2 regions of the Streptomyces sp. NPDC001108 genome follow, and region 2 is predicted to be linked to the other one. Evidence: predicted binding sites of a transcription regulator. Region 2 holds the regulator's gene; the other holds the start of a gene.
The links. The regulator HspR, encoded in region 2, represses chaperone genes until heat shock. The targets are predictions, from matches to a motif close to TTGAGNNNNNNNNNCTCAA.

Region 1: a site for HspR is predicted at 1,962-1,980, ahead of lon (endopeptidase La). Genes of this name have one in related genera too.

What each region holds. Positions count from the first base shown of each region.
Region 1 is NZ_JBSFKL010000002.1:184,413-187,820, forward strand. Features, by position in the region: gene lon (endopeptidase La) at 1-1,939, opposite strand, end outside; gene ACWC97_RS05660 (SMI1/KNR4 family protein) at 2,203-2,787, shown strand; gene ACWC97_RS05665 (hypothetical protein) at 2,841-3,408, opposite strand, start outside.
Region 2 is NZ_JBSFKL010000005.1:210,062-213,469, reverse strand. Features, by position in the region: gene ACWC97_RS14420 (helix-turn-helix transcriptional regulator) at 46-1,029, shown strand; gene ACWC97_RS14415 (heat shock protein transcriptional repressor HspR) at 1,151-1,597, opposite strand; gene dnaJ (molecular chaperone DnaJ) at 1,599-2,780, opposite strand; gene grpE (nucleotide exchange factor GrpE) at 2,874-3,408, opposite strand, start outside.

The DNA.
Region 1 (3,408 bases), on a different contig from region 2:
TCAGTCCGGAGGCCCCGGTCTCCGGGTCGGCCAGCGAGGCCTCCACGAAGAGCACGTCGCCACCGGCCCCGGTGACCGCGAGCCCGGTCGCCACCCCCGGCACCGAGGTCCGGCGCTCGGCCGGGTCCTGCGCCGACTCCGGGACGTGGTGCGGGCGCCCGATCAGGCCCCGCAGGTCCGCGTCGGTGACGGTGAACGGAAGCTCCCGGTCGCCCAGTTCATGCTGGGCCGCGACCTTGCGGAGCAGCCGGGCGACGGCCCGCTCCAGGTTCCGGACCCCGGCCTCCCGCGTGTACTCGCCGGCCAGCCTGCGCAGCGCGGACTCGTCGAGCGTGACCTCGTCCGCCGCCAGTCCGGCCCGCTCCAGCTGACGCGGGAGCAGGTGGTCGCGGGCGATGACGACCTTCTCGTCCTCGGTGTAGCCGTCGAGCCGGACCAGTTCCATGCGGTCGAGCAGCGCCTCCGGGATGGCTTCGAGCACATTGGCGGTGGCCAGGAAGACGACGTCGCTGAGGTCGAGCTCGACCTCCAGGTAGTGGTCGCGGAAGGTGTGGTTCTGCGCCGGGTCGAGGACTTCGAGGAGGGCGGCGGCCGGGTCGCCCCGGAAGTCGGAGCCGACCTTGTCGATCTCGTCGAGCAGGACGACCGGGTTCATCGAACCGGCCTCCTTGATCGCCCGCACGATGCGTCCGGGCAGAGCACCGACGTACGTACGCCGGTGGCCGCGGATCTCGGCCTCGTCCCGCACCCCGCCGAGGGCGACGCGGACGAACTTGCGGCCCATGGCGTGCGCGACGGATTCGCCGAGCGAGGTCTTGCCGACACCGGGCGGCCCCACCAGCGCCAGTACGGCGCCGCCGCGCCGCCCGCCGACGACCCCGAGGCCGCGGTCGGAGCGCCGCTTGCGCACGGCCAGGTACTCGGTGATCCGCTCCTTCACGTCCTGGAGCCCGGCGTGCTCGGCGTCCAGGACCCGCTGGGCGCCCCGGATGTCGTAGGCGTCCTCGGTCCGCTCGGTCCAGGGAAGTTCGAGGACGGTGTCGAGCCAGGTCCTGATCCAGGAGCCCTCGGGGCTCTGGTCGGAGGCCCGCTCCAGCTTCTCGACCTCCTTCAGCGCCGCCTCACGGACGTGCTCGGGCAGGTCGGCGGCCTCGACGCGGGCCCGGTAGTCGTCGGACTCGTCGCCGGAACCGGACTCGCCGTTGAGCTCGGCGAGCTCCTTGCGTACGGCGTCGAGCTGGCGGCGCAGCAGGAACTCGCGCTGCTGCTTGTCGACGCCCTCCTGGACGTCCTTGGCGATGGACTCGGCGACGTCCTGCTCGGCGAGGTGCTCGCCGAGCCACTGGATGGCGAGCTTCAGCCGGGCGACCGGGTCGGTCGTCTCCAGGAGCCGCACCTTCTGGGCGGTGGTGAGGAACGGGGAGTAACCGGAGTTGTCGGCGAGCGCGGAGATGTCCTCGATCTGCTGGACCCGGTCCACGACCTGCCAGGCGCCGCGCTTCTTCAGCCAGCTGGTGGCGAGCGCCTTGTACTCCTTGACCAGCTCGGCGGCGGCGCCCGGCAGCGGGTCGGGGACGACCGGGTCGACCCGGGTCCCCTCCACCCAGAGCGCGGCGCCCGGACCGCTGGTCCCGGCCCCGATCCGCACCCGGCCCCGGCCGCGGATCAGCGCGCCCGGGTCTCCATCCGAGAGCCGCCCGACCTGCTCGACGGTACCGATGACACCGGTACCGGCGTACGTACCGTCGATCCGCGGCACGAGCAGCACCTCGGGCTTGCCCCCGTCGGCCCGGACCGCCGCCTGCGCGGCCTCGACGGCGCCCCGCACCTCCGCGTCGGACAGGTCCAGAGGCACCACCATCCCGGGCAGCACGACCTCGTCGTCGAGCGGCAGCACGGGCAGGGCGAGCGGAGTAACCGCGGTGGAATCGGTAGCCATGATCTCCCCTTCGGCAGTCAAGTTGAGCTATGCAGACTCAATGCTCCTGAGCCGCCCATTGTTCCCAGGGATGTGTTCGCTCTGAGCGATCAACCGGAAGCGCTCCCGTGTCGCCGGTCTCTTCGTTTCGCAGCTAGGGGTCACCGTTCGGTCGCGGTGCAGAACCGACGGCCGCGCGCTTCGTCCAGCAGGGGCAAGAAGCGCCGAGCGTCCGAAGCAACAGCCTCCGAAGCGTCAACCCTTCCGCACTACAGTCCCGGCTCGTGACCGATGCCACCCACCGCACTGCTACGGACGACGACGCGCTCCTGAAGAGACTGCACGCACTCGCATGGGGCGCCGGAGGCGCAATCCCCTCCCGCAGAAGCCTCCCCGACACGCCCTTCCCGCCTGTCACGCTCGCCCAGGTCGAGCACGCGGAGCAGAAGCTCGGGTATCGGCTGCCCGCATTGCTTCGCCGCATCTACACCGAGATCGGCGACGGAGGGTTCGGGCCGGATGGCGGCCTCGCATCACTGATACCGCGCAGCATTCCGCACTGGCACTTCCCGGACTGGCACTGTGCAACCACCGTCCACGACCAGCGGCCAGGATGGGGGCCACCGGCATCGTGGTTCTTCCTGACGGGTGGCGGCTGCACCATGGAGTGGCACGTCTCCCTGACAGCGATCGACAACCCGGTGCTGCTCTGGGACGCCGACGGTTGGGAACCAGACTGGGGCCAGAACCCCCACGATGGCCTGCGCTACGCGGCACCGTCTCTGCGTCAATGGCTGTGGACCTGGGCGGACGGAGGGGACGTGTGGGACGAAGCGCTGGCGCACATCAAGCAGGACGTCAGCAACTGAACGTGACCCACCAGGCGTCGGGTCCATGCGCGGACGGGGCCGAGGCGAGTCGCTCAGAGCAAGGAGGACCAGGGGTCGTCGTCGTACGGTTCGGGCTTCTCGGGGTGGAGCATGCGGCGAACACAGCGCAGGAGTCCGGGTTCACCGGTTCCGGCGGCGGCACGCATCCACGGCAGGGCGTCCATGGCGTGCGCGCGTTCGTCCGTGGCGAGGGTGTCGACGGTCCGGTGGAGATCCTCGGGGATGGGCTCATCGGTGAGGCAGAGCCAGCCGATCGCCGCGGCCAGGCGGACTTCGGGGGCGTCCGTCCCGTCACGCCACCCCTCACGGAACCACGGGACGGCCGACGGCCCTACGTGAGCCCGGGCGGTCTCGGCGACGGCGAGGAGCAGGGCGGCGCGGACCATGACGTCATGCTCGGCGGCGAAACCGGCGGCAAGGGCGCCCCGCACCACGAGGTCGGGGTCGGCGGCCGTGGCCAGGGCATAGGCCGCGTCGATGCGGATGGCGGGGTCGGAGTCGTTGAGAAGCGGCAGGAGGACGGAGGTTCCGGCGGTGATCGCGGCCCGGGCGGCAGACACCGACCAGCCTGCCGGGTAGCCCGTCACCTCGACACCGTAG
Region 2 (3,408 bases):
GATGCATCATGTTCTTGCATGTTCAGGAACCTGGGGGGTGACGATATGACTACAAGTGACGCAAAGCCGACACATCCTCACGGGATCACCGAACTGTGCGATGCGGGAGCACGCCTTTACGCCAGCGCTTTGCGACTGGGACGGATCGCCCGCGTCGAAGTGGAACCGGCTCCCTGCCTCATGGAGTTCGCGCTGCTTCATCCCGATCCGGACGACCCGACCTGGCTCCGCCCCGTTCCGCCGTCCACCGCTCTCGCGCAGCATCTGCACCCCATAGAGCGCGAGATCCTGGAGCGGCGCCGGCACTCGGTCGAGCTGACGGAATCGTTCGAGCCGTTCATGGACATCAGCACCGTGGGGCCGCCCACCACCAATGCCATCACGGTGCTGGAAGGCGTGAACCGCATCAACGCGGCACTGGACCTCGCCACCGCAGAGTGCCGTACCGAAGTGCTCACCGTCCAGCCCGGCGGCGGGCGGAGCGAGGACCGCCTCATCAAGTCGCTGGAACGGGGCCTGTCCGTCGTCCACCGGGGCGTCCGGATGCGCACGCTCTACCAGCACACCGTGCGCCACAGCCCCAGCACCCTCGCGTACGCGGAGCGCATGGACGACGCCAACGTCGAGATACGCACGCTGGAGGAGCTGATCGGCCGCCTCATCGTGTTCGACCGGACCGTCGCGTTCATACCCGCCAGCGACGACGACCAGATCGCCCTGGAGCTCCGCAACCCGGGACTCGTGCACTACCTGGTCAACGTGTTCGAACAGTTCTGGACCAGGGCGGCGCCGCTGTGCGAGGAGGTCAAGTACGAGCCGACCTCGCTCGGCATCAGCGGGGTCCAGCGGTCCATCGCCCAACTCCTGGTGGAGGGGCACGTGGACGACTCCATAGCCCGCCGGCTCGGTATGAACGTCCGCACCTGCCGCGCCCACGTCGCCAAGCTCGCCGCCGCCCTCGGCAGCAACAGCCGGGCCCAGCTCGGCTATCTGATAGCCCGCTCGGGCATCCTCGAAGAGGACTCCTGACCGCCCGTACGGACCCCCTGCCGCACAAAGGGCGTCCCGGAACGGCCGAAGGGCCGGGAGCCGTCCCTCAGGACGCCTCCCGGCCCTTCTCCGGCTGTCGCGCCGTCGCGCGGCCCCGTTCTCAGCCCTTCGGCCGCTTGGGCCGCCAGACCACCAGCGCGCTGGTCTGCTGCACGTCCTGGTACGGCACCAGATCGCGCCGGTACGAGGCGTGCACCTGGGCCTCGCGCTGCTGCATCGCCTGCGCCGCGCCGTCCACGGCCGCCGACAGCTCGGCGACGCGCTGCTGGAGGGCGGCGACCTGGTTCTCCAGCTCGATGATGCGCTTGATGCCGGCGAGGTTGATCCCCTCGTCCTGCGACAACTGCTGCACCGTGCGGAGCAGCTCGATGTCGCGGGCCGAGTAGCGCCTGCCGCGCCCGGCCGTGCGGTCGGGCGAGACCAGGCCGAGGCGGTCGTACTGGCGCAGGGTCTGCGGATGGAGTCCCGAGAGCTGGGCCGCGATCGAGATCACGTACACCGGTGTCTCATCGGTCAGTTCGTACGGATTGCGTCGTCGGCCGTCCACCTCAAGCTCCCTTCGCGGCCTGGAACAGTTCGGCCCGCGGGTCGTGGCCCGCGGTCGCCCGGCGGTACGCCTCCAGCGCTTCCCGGGCCTCTTCGCCGAGGTCCTCGGGGACCGCCACCTCCACCGTGACCAGCAGGTCGCCCCGGGTGCCGTCCTTGCGCACGGCGCCCTTCCCGCGGGCCCGCATCGTACGCCCGTTGGGCGTGCCGGCGGGCAGCTTCAGGGTGACCGGAGGTCCGCCGAGCGTGGGCACCTTCACCTCGCCGCCGAGCGCCGCCTCCGTGAAGTCGACGGGGACGGTGACCGTGAGGTTGTCGCCCTTGCGGCCGAAGACCGGGTGGGCGTCGACGTGGACCACGACGTACAGGTCGCCCGCCGGACCGCCGCGCTCGCCGGGACCGCCCTTGCCGCGCAGCCGGATCCGCTGGCCGTCCGAGACGCCCGCCGGGATCCGGACCTGCATGGTCCGGGAGGACTTGGCGCGCCCGGACCCCTTGCAGACGTCGCACGGATCCTGGGCGATGAGGCCCCGGCCCTTGCAGTCCACGCAGGGATCGGTGAGCGAGAAACCGCCGCCGGAGCCGCGCGAGACCTGGCCGGTGCCGAGACAGGTCTGGCAGACCCGGGGGGTGCCGTTCTTGTCACCGGTGCCGGAACACGCCTTGCAGGGCGCCTGGCTGGACATCCGCAACGGGACGGTGGCCCCGTCGACCGCCTCGGTGAAGCTGAGCGTCACCTCGGACTCGATGTCCTGGCCGCGCCGCGGCTGCACCCGCGTCCCCGTACCGCCCCGGTTGAACAGGCCGCCGAAGACATCGCCCAGGCCGCCGCCGCCGAAGCCGCCGGCACCGCCCTGGCCGCCGCCCTGGGCACCCCCGAAGAGGTCGCCCAGGTCGAAGTTGAAGTTGCCGCCCGCGCCGCCGGGGCCGGCCCGGAAGCCGCCGTTGCCGAAGAGGGCGCGGGCCTCGTCGTACTCCTTGCGCTTCTTGCTGTCGCCGAGGACGTCGTTCGCCTCGGAGATCTCCTTGAAGCGCTCCTCCGCCTTGTCGTCGCCCTTGTTGGCGTCCGGGTGGAACTCGCGGGCGAGCTTCCGGTACGCCTTCTTGATCTCGGCGTCGGTGGCGTCCTTGGGGACGCCGAGGACCTTGTAGTAGTCCTTCTCGACGAAGTCCTTCGTGCTCATCGACGTCCCTCCTTCCGGACGATCGGCCATGCGGCCGGCGCGTGGGCCGGTCGCATGGCCGGGCGGTGGGCCCCGAGGTGGTCGGACGGGATGTCAGACCTCCTCGGTGCCACCGCTCTCCTCGTCGGTTGCCTTCTCTTCCTTGGCGGCCGCCGGGGTCGCCCCCGGCTGGGGCTCGGCGACCGCCACCCGCGCGGGGCGGATGGTGCGCTCGCCGATCCGATACCCCGGCTGCAGGATCGCCACGCAGGTCGTCTCCGTGACGTCCGGCGCGTACGAGTGCATCAGGGCCTCGTGGATCGTCGGGTCGAAGGGCTCGCCCTCCTTGCCGAACTGCTGCAGGCCCAGCTTGGCGACGACCGTCTCCAGGGATTCGGCCACCGACTTGAACCCGCCCACCAGCTCGCCGTGGTCCCGGGCGCGGCCGACGTCGTCGAGCACCGGCAGCAGCTCGGACAGGAGGCCCGCCACGGCGATCTCCTTGACCGTGGCCCGGTCCCGCTCGACGCGGCGGCGGTAGTTCTGGTACTCGGCCTGGAGCCGCTGGAGGTCGCCGGTGCGCTCGGTGAGCGCGGAGCGGACCTGGTCCAGCTGGGCCGTCAGGCCGACTGTCTGCACTCCGTCCCCG